3 regions of the Phycicoccus ginsengisoli genome follow, and region 2 is predicted to be linked to each of the others. Evidence: riboswitches for the same ligand, from Rfam matches in the RefSeq annotation. Region 2 holds a riboswitch; each other region holds the start of a gene.
The links. Region 2 has a riboswitch for S-adenosylmethionine ahead of ACYVDO_RS16350 (aminotransferase class V-fold PLP-dependent enzyme). Riboswitches for the same ligand answer to the same signal wherever they lie in the genome.

Region 1 (3,265 bases), on a different contig from region 2:
TGTGGGTGCTGGACGCGGGCCCGAACCGGCCCAGCTCGTTCCACGTCGTGGGCTCCCAGTTCGACACGGTGTTCCTCGAGGGCAGCTACCTGACCCGGCCGGGCTCGCCCGGCACCGTCGGCGCTGCCCAGGCCCTGGCGCTCCAGCCTGCCCAGGGCGGCTTCGTGGAGCTCACCTTCCCCGAGGCGGGGCACTACCCGTTCGTGTCGCACGTCATGGTCGACGCCGAGCGCGGCGCCCACGGCGTCGTGCGCGTCACGCCGTAGGCGAACCGGACCACCGGCCGGCTGGTGGCGCGCCACGGGCCGGCTGGTGGTGCGCCACGGGGCCGGGTCGCCGAGGCGGCCCGGCCCCGGGGCCCCGGGCAGCTCCCCTCAGGCGCCCTTGGCGGCGATGAAGCCCTGGTCGAGGTCGGCGATGATGTCGTCGATGTGCTCGATCCCGACGGCCAGGCGCACCAGGCCGGGCGTCACGCCGGCGGCGAGGCGGTCCTCGTCCGGCCCCTGCGAGTGGGTCGTCGACGCCGGGTGGATGGCCAGCGAACGCACGTCGCCGAGGTTGGCCACGTGGCTGTGCAGCTGCAGCGACTCCACGAAGCGCCGCCCCGCCTCGACCCCGCCCCGGATCTCGAACGCCAGCACGGCGCCGGCGCCACGGGGGGTGTACTTCTTCGCCTTCTCGTAGGACTCGTGGTCGGGCAGGGACGCCCACACCACCCGCTCGACCTGCTCGTGGCCCCCGAGGTACTTCGCGACCTCGTGGGTGTTCTGCAGGTGGCGCTCGATCCGCAGGCTCAGGGTCTCCAGGCCCTGGGCGATGAGGAACGCGTTGAACGGCGAGACCGCTGCGCCGAGGTCGCGCAGCAGCTGCACCCGGGCCTTGAGGATGTACGCGAGGTTGGCGCCGAGCGGGCTGCCGACGCCGAGGTCCCGGGCGAACACCAGGCCGTGGTAGCTCTCGTCCGGGGTGTTGAAGCCGGGGAACCGCTCGGGGTCCTTGGCGAAGTCGAACGAGCCGCCGTCGACGATGACGCCGGCGATGCTGGTGCCGTGGCCGCCGAGGTACTTGGTCGCCGAGTGCACGACGATGTCCGCGCCCCACTCCAGCGGCCGGATGAGGTACGGCGTGGCGATCGTGTTGTCCACGATGAGCGGCACACCCGCCTCGTGCGCGACGGCGGCGACGCCCTCGATGTCGAGCACCTCGGACTTGGGGTTGGAGATCGTCTCACCGAAGAAGAGCTTGGTGTTGGGCCGCACCGCCGCCCGCCACGACTCCAGGTCGTTGGCGTCCTCGACGAAGGTGACCTCCAGCCCGAACTTGGGCAGCGTGTGCTTGAGCAGGTTGAAGGTGCCGCCGTAGAGCGAGGGGCTGGCCACGACGTGGTCGCCCGCCTCGGCGACGTTGAGGATCGCCAGGGTCTCCGCTGCCTGCCCGGAGGCCACGAGCAGCGCCCCCACCCCGCCCTCGAGCGAGGCGATCCGCTGCTCGACCGCGTCCTGCGTGGGGTTCATGATGCGGGTGTAGATGTTGCCGAACTCTTTGAGCGCGAACAGGTTTGCCGCGTGCTCGGCGTCCTTGAAGACGTACGAAGTCGTCTGGTAGATCGGCAGGGCGCGCGCACCGGTGGCGCTGTCCGGCTCCTGACCGACGTGGATCTGGCGGGTCTCGAACGACCAGTTCGTGTTGCTCATGGTGACCTTCACTCTCGGGTGCCGCGGGTGCGGCGTCGGCGTGGTCCGTCGCCGACGGTGGAGGGCTGGTCGCCACCGCCGGGGGCGGTGCGGGACACGTGGTGGGTCTCCCGCGCTTGCGCACGGCAGGTGCCGCGCGCCTGGTCCTCACCCGGGGCACCCCACCGCGGAGGAGGGTTGCCGGCCAGCGAGCCGGGGCTTGGCGCTGGCGCTCATGACCTGCGTCGAAGCGTACGCCGGGTGTCCCGGGCGGTGGGACACCCGTCTCTCATGCCGGACGGCGCCGCCCACCTCGGTGGTGGGCGGGGCCGTCGCAGCCGGTGCACCGGCATCCCGGCGCGGGAACCGCTAGGGGATCATCCAGCTCAGCACGGCGGTCGACTGCAGGAAGACCAGTACGCACATGAACGCCACGAAGGCGACACTCCAGCCGATGACCCGGCGGAAGATGTCGCCCTCACGTCCCGACATGCCGACGGCGGCCGCGGCGATCGCGAGGTTCTGCGGGGAGATCATCTTGCCGAGCACGCCGCCGGAGGAGTTCGCCGCAGCCATGAGGGCCGGGTGCAGCCCGGCGTCCTTGGCCGCGGTGACCTGCAGGGCGCCGAACAGCGAGTTGGACGAGGTGTCCGACCCGGTCACCGCGACACCCAGCCACCCGAGGATCGGCGACAGCAGGGCGAACGCGCCGCCCGCCCCCGCCATCCAGGTGCCCAGGCTCGAGGTCTGCCCGGACGCGTTCATGACGTAGGCCAGGCCCAGCACCGCCATCACGGTGACGATGGCCGCTGCCAGCTGCCTGAACGTCGTGCCGAACGCGCGCAGCGCCTTGGCCGGCGAGATGCCGATCACGGGGATGGTGATCAGCCCGGCGATGAGCATCAGCGTGCCCGCCGCGGCGAGCCAGTTCAGCTTGAACTGCGGGATCTTCGAGGCCTTGCCCGACGCGGACTGCAGCCCGTCGAGGCCCGGCCACTTGAACACCTTGGTCGGGGCGTCGAGCAGGTCCTTGATCCCCGGGAGCTGCGCCAGCACGAAGACGATGATGATGATGAGGTACGGCGCGTAGGCCTTGAACACGTCCGACCCGCGGTCGTGGGCCGCCTCGTCGCGCGTCCTCATGGTGGCGAGGTCCTCGGCGCCCGCGTCACTCTCGGTGTGCACCGGACGGCGACGACCGTGGTGCTGGTCGCCGGGCAGGTCACTGCCCTCTGCCGCCATCGCCCCGGTGGCTGACGCCCGCGAGCTGCGGGCACCGGCTGCCACGACGTCCTCTTCGACGGCCGACTCCACGTAGTGCTCCTTCGGCTGCCAGACCCGCAGCAGCAGGACGACGGCCAGGGCGCTCACGAGCGAGGCGACGATGTCCGTGAGCGGGGTCGAGATGTAGTTCGAGGTGACGAACTGTGCGATGGCGAAGGTGATCCCGCAGGTGAGCGTCGCGGGCAGCGTCGCCCGGACCCCGCGGCCGCGGTCGATGATGAAGACCAGGGCCATCGGCACGAAGACGCCGAGCAGCGGCGTCTGCCGTCCGACGATCTGCGACAGCGTGTGCTCGGGCTGCTGGCTGA
Region 2 (3,265 bases):
GCGGCAGCGGCGTGGTCGGGGGCGCCTCCAGCGGCGCCTTGACCTCCACGGCCGGGCTCTGCGACGCGGCACCGGGCGTCCTGTCGCCGGCAGGCGGGAGGACGCCCGGCGCGGTGGGCCGCTTCTGGCCCGGGCGCAGGCGCTTGCCGTCCTTGTCCACGAGCGCGGCCTGCTCGAACGCCTCGTCGCCCACCAGCGGGCCCTCGGTCTCGGGCCGACGCGGGCGACGCGGCTTCTCGGCGACCGGCTCCGAGGCGGGCTCCTCGCGGTGCTCGCGGTGCAGCAGGTGGTCGCGCAGCTCGGCGAGCCGCTCGGGGATCAGGTGGACCGGGGTGGCAGTCATGACCAGCAGCCCGAAGAAGCCCAGCATGAGCAGGATCGGGACCGTGCCGTAGACGGAGACCGCGGCCTCGAGCGGGCTGGAGGCCAGGAAGCCGATGATGCCTCCGCCGTCGCGCATCGCGTCGGCGCCCTGGGGGGGCTCGGGTATGCCGGCCGCCACGTGCGTCAGGCCGGAGGCCGCGAAGGCGAGGGCGCCCAGGCCGATGCCGATGCGCGAGTTCGTCGCGTCCTCCTGCGGTGCCCGCAGGAGCCGGACGCCGAGGAAGAGCAGGGCCAGCGGCACGGCATACGCGACGCGGCCGAAGGTGCCCGCCACGACGGCGTGGATGACGTCTCCCACCGGCCCCTGGAAGGACCACCACTCACGGGCGGCGACGACGATGGCCAGGCCGAGCAGGAGGAAGCCGAACCCGTCGCGACGGTGCTCGGGCTCGAGGTCACGGGCGCTGGTCCCGACCCGGCGGACCGCGCCGCCGGCGACGTGCGCCATGCCCATCCAGGTGCCCCGCAGCGCCCGCAGCGGCAGCGGCAGGCCGCCGCCCTTGGCCCCCTTGGCCTTCCCGCGCGTGGCGGACGTGCGCGGCGCGGTCCCCCGGCGGTTCGCCGGACGGGTCGCGGTGCCACGGCCGCTCGAGGAGCGCGTGGAGGTGGACGGACGTGTCGCCATGGTCCGCAGGGTACGCGAACGCCACAAGCGACACACGCGTCACACGCCTCCCGCGAGTGAGACATTCCGCCTGCGGCCCTCCCCCGAACGGGTGAGCCGGCCGTCTCCACTTCGGTCCGCAGGTGGGTCCGGCCATTCCACCGGCGGCGGACCCGGTGCGACGCTAGGCCTTGCGTCTGGCGGGGCCTGCGCCGGCGAACCGACCACGAGTTCGTCGGCGCAGGGGTGCGCACGCACTCGCACGCAGGCGACACCGACCGACCAGCGGACGTCGCGTCTCGCATCGCGGGAAGGTCACCGCCGCGGTGGCCGGCCGCCGGCCGCCACCGCTACCGTCGACGCCAAGGTCATGAGTGTCAGCGTCAAGCCCCGGCTCGCTGACCAGCAACCCTCCTCCGCGGTGGGGTGCTCCGGGTGACGACCGGGCCGGCTGCGCCCGCTGCCGGCAAGCGCGGACCCTGCGAACGCCGGGTCCCCACCGGACCCAGGAGGCCCTCGCATGTCGATCGCGACCACCGACACCCACCGTGACGCGGACGCCGTCACCCGCCGCAGCGCGCCCCTCGCCCACGCCCGTGGCCAGCACCTCCGGCCGGTGCCGGACGTCCGCCCGGCGGGAGGTCGGCTGCTCGGGGAGGTGACCGCACTGCCGGCGGTGGTGTCGGAGCGGCTGCTCGTGCCGACGCTGACCGGTGTCGTCGACTACGCCAACTTCGACCACGCGGCCTCGACCCCGGCCCTGGTCAGCGTCAAGCAGGCCGTCGACACCGCCCTGCGGACCTACTCCTCGGTGCACCGGGGCAACGGCTGGGCCTCGCGCGTGACGTCCTCGTGGTACGAGCAGGCCCGGGCGGAGGTGGGGTCGTTCGTGGGGGCCCGCGACGGCGACGAGGTCGTCTTCACCCGCAACAGCACCGACTCCTTCAACCTCCTGGCACGCTCCCTGCCGCGGGACACCTCCGTCTTCGTCTTCGAGTCCGAGCACCACGCGGCCCTGCTGCCCTGGCCGGCCCGGCGCACGCACCGCCTGCCGGTGCCGGGCAGCGCCGCCGACGCCGCCGTGCTGCTGCGCGCAGCCCTGCGCGAGCACCCCGGCCGTCACCGGCTCGTCGTCCTCGCGGGGGCCTCGAACGTCACCGGCGAGGTCTGGCCGGTCGCCGAGCTGGTCCGGGTCGCCCGCCGGGCGGGCGCGCGCGTGGTCCTCGACGCCGCCCAGTACGCCCCGCACCGCTCCGTCGACCTGGCCAACCTCGACGTCGACTGGGTCGTCCTGTCGGGACACAAGCTGTACGCGCCCTTCGGGACCGGGGTGCTGGCCGGTCGCGCGGACTGGCTGGACGCGGCCGCCCCCTACCTCGCAGGCGGGGGCGCCACCAGGGCCGTCACCGAGCGCGGGGTGGTCTGGCAGGACGGCGCGGCCCGGCACGAGGCGGGGAGCCCGAACGTCATCGGGGCCGTCGCCCTGGCCGCTGCCTGTCACGCCCTGCGGACCCACCGCGAGGCCGTCGAGGCGCACGAGACGACACTCGGCCGACGGCTGCTCGAGGGCCTCGCGGCGATCGACGGCGTACAGACCTACTCCCTCTTCGGCCCGGACCACGACCGGGTCGCGGTGGCGACCTTCACCGTCGACGGCCTGGACCCCGCCCTGGTGTCCACGGCCCTGTCGGCCGAGCACGGCATCGGGGTGCGGGACGGCAAGTTCTGCGCCCACCTGTGCGTCGACGCCCTGCTCGACGACGTCGACGAGGACGCGCCGACGACCGCGGTGCGGGCGAGCGTCGGCCTCGCGACGACGGCCGCGCACGTCGAGCGGCTGCTCGCCGCCGTCGCTGACCTGGCCGCGAACGGTCCGGCCGCCGAGTACGTCCACGGCGCCTCGGGCTGGGCCCCCGTCGAGGACCCGCGCGCGCTCGACCTCGCCCGCCCCTGGTAGCCGCCCGCCGGCATACCCCCGGCGCCCCGCCGAGCACCCGCAAAACAACGGTTGCTCGACAACACGCGGGATGTTGAGGCGACCTATGTCGAGCAACCGTTGTTTTGCGGGCGCGGCGAGGCCGGGGAGCCGGGGCGGGTATGCCGGGTGCTCCCGTGGGTGCGCCTAGTGCGAGGGGGCGTCAGGCCTGGATGACGACCGGGATGATCATCGGGCGGCGGCGGATCTTGCCGCCGACCCAGCCGCCGACCGCACGACGCACGACCTGCTCGAGCTGGTAGGAGTCGGTCACGCCGTTGCCGGTCGCGTCCGCCAGCGCC
Region 3 (3,265 bases), on a different contig from region 2:
GGGTGCGTCAGGCCTGGGCCTTGACCGCCAGCACGGGACACGAGGCGTCCAGCAGGATGCGCTGGGCGTTGGAGCCCAGGATGAGCTTGCCCACGGGGGTCCGCCGCCGCAGCCCGATGACGATGAAGTCGGCGTGCTCCTCCTCGGCGACCGCGATGAGGTCCTCCGCGGGCTCGTTGCCGCGCACCAGCTGGCGGACCTCGTGCTCCAGGCCCTCCTGGTCCAGCTCGCCCTGGATCCGGCTCAGCTCCGCCTCGAACCGCTGCGCCTCGTCGGAGTCGTAGTCCCGGCCACCGCGCTGGGAGTTGATGACGATGAGCTTGGACTTGCGCAGCAGCGACTCGTCCGCTGCCCGGCGCAGAGCCGCTCGTCCTTCCCTCGTCGGGACGTAACCCACCACGATGGCCACAGGAACCTCCTCGTTCGTCGACCGCGGCGTCGGCCGCCGTGCCGACGCTACCGGAAGAGGACCGGCCAGGCAGGGCCTACCCGCAGGGACCTGTCAGGCGGTCCCGCCGAGGATGCCCTCGATGATCCCGCCGACCTGGTCCACCTCGATGAGGAAGCCGTCGTGGCCGTAGTCGGAGCGCACGGTGGCGAGCCGCGCGCCGGGCACGGCCTCGGCCACCTCCCGCGACAGCCGGGGCGGGTACAGCCGGTCGCTGTCGACCGCCACCACCGTCAGGTCGGCGGTGACCGCGGCCAGCGCCGCCTGCACCCCTCCCCGCCCGCGACCCACGTCGTGCGAGCTCATCGCCTCTGTCAGGACGAGGTAGGAGTTGGCGTCGAACCGGCCGGCCAGCTTGCCGGCGTGGTGGTCGAGGTAGGACTCCACGGCATACCGGCCGCGGCCGCCGAGGGGGTCCTCCTCGCCCTGCGGCACCCGCCCGAACCGCTCGTGCAGCTCCAGCTCGCTGCGGTAGGTGACGTGGGCGATGCGGCGGGCGATCCCCAGACCGGTGTCGGGCCCGGCCTCCCGGTCGTAGTAGTCCCCGCCGTGGAAGGCAGGGTCGGACCGGATCGCGAGCAGCTGGGGCTGGCACCAGCCGATCTGCTCGGCCGTGGCGTAGGCGGTGCTGGCCAGGACCGCGGCGGCCGCGACGCGGTCGGGGTGCGTGACGGCCCACTCGAGCACGCGCATACCCCCCATGGAGCCGCCCAGCACCAGCCGCCACGTGGCGATGCCGAGCTCGTCGGCGAGGAGGGCCTCGGTGCGCACCTGGTCCCGGATGGTGACGAACGGGAACCGGCTGCCCCAGGGGCGGCCGTCGGGGGCCTCCGACGCCGGCCCGGTGCTGCCCTGGCAGCCACCCAGGACGTTGGCTGCCACGACGAACCAGTGGTCCGTGTCGATGGGACGCCCGGGCCCGATCAGTCCGTCCCACCAGCCGGGGGTCGGGTGACCGGGCCCGGCGGGTCCGACGACGTGGCTGTCGCCCGTGAGGGCGTGCTCGACCAGCACGGCGTTGTCCCCGGCGGCGTTGAGCCGACCCCAGGTCTCGTAGGCCAGGGTGACGTCCGGGACGACCCCGCCGCGCTCGAGCTCGACAGCCCCGAGCCGGACGAAGCGGCGGTCCCCGGGGTGGTCCCCCTCACGCCAGGCGGCGGAGGTCGTCGGACGTCGGGACGTGGTGGTCATCGAGGGCTCCTGCGGTGCTCGCGCTTGCCCAGCCGGTCAGGCGGGCCGGGTCATCACCCGGGGCACCCCACCGCGAGGAGGGTTGCCGCCCAGCGAGCCGGGGCTTCGCGCTGGAACTCATGACCTGTCCCCATGATACGAGCCGCGCCGCCCGGGTCACCCCCCGTCCGGGACGTGGGACACCCCGGTCGGGTCATTCGGGCGGGTCAGCCGGGCGGGTCAGGCGGGGCGGCCCAGACCCGCGGACGGCGGCGCCTCCGTCGGGGACGGGTCGTCCCGCCGGTAGCGGACACCGAGGTCGACCATCCGCTCGAGCAGCAGCGCCAGCCGGTAGTCCGGCCTGGCGTCCAGCGCCCGCTCCAACGCCTCCCGCGCCACCGCGCCGTCACCCAGCCACCAGGCGAGGCTGGCCAGCACGGTCAGCACCGGCGGGGCGTGCTCGTCGGGGGTGGCGCGGGCCAGCCACTCGAGCCGGGCCAGGGCGCGCCGACCCGCGTCCGGCGCGGGGCCGTCGGCGCCCGGCCGCGCCCACGGGGGCTCCGGCAGCACGGTCCGCAGCTGGTCGGCGAGGACGGGTCCGAGCGCGTCGAGCGGCAGCGTGTCGGGGCACCAGCGCGCGATGAGGCCGTCGCGCAGCTCGACGTCGGCGAGGCTGAGCACGAGCTGGGCGACCTCGTCCGGGCCGGTCGTCTCGACGGCCGGGGCGTCGGGGCCCACATCGAGGGCGGCGGCCCACTGGACGAGCCAGGCACGGCGCTGCTCGTCGCCCCCGCGACCGCGCGCCGGTGCACCCGCGGTCGACCCACGCCCGGGCCCGGGACCGCTTCGGCGAGCCAGGACCCGGCCCACCGCCGGCGCGACGCAGGGGTCCGCTGCCACGACGTCGGCCACCGCGGCCCGGGAGGCCAGGGGTGAGACCCCCATCGCGACGAGCTCGGCCACCCCGGGCGCCGCCGACGTGTCGTCGACCGGGCGCCCCTGCGGCGGGCAGCAGCCCTGGTCGCAGTCCGGGGAGTACCACCTGCCGTCGCGGACGACGACACGGTCGAGGACGTCGACCCCGGCCAGCCGGCACCCCGTGCGCAACCGGTCGAGCAGCGGCATCGCGGCGCCCGCCGAGGACTCGTAGCCCACGAGGACGACCGCGTCGGGCGGATCACCGAGCAGGGGGGCGACGAGCGCGTCGGCGGCCTCGCCGACGTGCTCCGGCGGGGGGAGGTCGATGCGCTCGACGAGCCCGACGGCCCGCCCGCGGAGCGTCACCACGACGACCGCGTCCTGCGGGTGGTAGCCGAGCTGGTAGGGCAGCACCGCCACGACGTCGGACGGGCTCTGGAGCCGGATCGGGTTCATGCCCCGACCCTCGTCACCCCGGAGCACCGGGGACAGGGGACGGCACGCCGCCTGTGGACGCGCGCGGGTCAGGGCCGCGCCTGTGGACGAGGGAACCGTGGACGCGCGCAGGTCAGGGCCGCGTCTGTGGACGGGGAACAACCCCTCCCAGCCGGCAGCGGACGGCGAGGATCCGGGCGGTCAGCGCACCACGTGCGAGTCGACGGTCTCCCGGGCAGCGGCGGCCGGACCGGTGGTCCGGCTCCGCCCGGGCTGCGTGCGCTCCCAGCTGAG

Region 1: linked by a shared signal. The riboswitch ahead of ACYVDO_RS14165 (bifunctional o-acetylhomoserine/o-acetylserine sulfhydrylase) and the one ahead of ACYVDO_RS16350 (aminotransferase class V-fold PLP-dependent enzyme) in region 2 are both predicted to bind S-adenosylmethionine.
Region 3: linked by a shared signal. The riboswitch ahead of metX (homoserine O-acetyltransferase MetX) and the one ahead of ACYVDO_RS16350 (aminotransferase class V-fold PLP-dependent enzyme) in region 2 are both predicted to bind S-adenosylmethionine.

What each region holds. Positions count from the first base shown of each region.
Region 1 is NZ_BAAGYN010000008.1:57,818-61,082, forward strand. It holds gene ACYVDO_RS14160 (multicopper oxidase domain-containing protein) at 1-266, shown strand, start outside; gene ACYVDO_RS14165 (bifunctional o-acetylhomoserine/o-acetylserine sulfhydrylase) at 375-1,694, opposite strand; SAM riboswitch class IV at 1,802-1,914, opposite strand; gene ACYVDO_RS14170 (L-lactate permease) at 2,043-3,265, opposite strand, start outside.
Region 2 is NZ_BAAGYN010000010.1:110,851-114,115, reverse strand. It holds gene ACYVDO_RS16355 (FtsK/SpoIIIE family DNA translocase) at 1-1,009, opposite strand, end outside; SAM riboswitch class IV at 1,355-1,467, shown strand; gene ACYVDO_RS16350 (aminotransferase class V-fold PLP-dependent enzyme) at 1,509-2,945, shown strand; gene ACYVDO_RS16345 (ribonuclease J) at 3,127-3,265, opposite strand, start outside.
Region 3 is NZ_BAAGYN010000008.1:34,210-37,474, forward strand. It holds gene ACYVDO_RS14075 (universal stress protein) at 8-409, opposite strand; gene metX (homoserine O-acetyltransferase MetX) at 503-1,639, opposite strand; SAM riboswitch class IV at 1,655-1,764, opposite strand; gene ACYVDO_RS14085 (DUF4192 domain-containing protein) at 1,859-2,992, opposite strand; gene ACYVDO_RS14090 (YkvA family protein) at 3,173-3,265, opposite strand, start outside.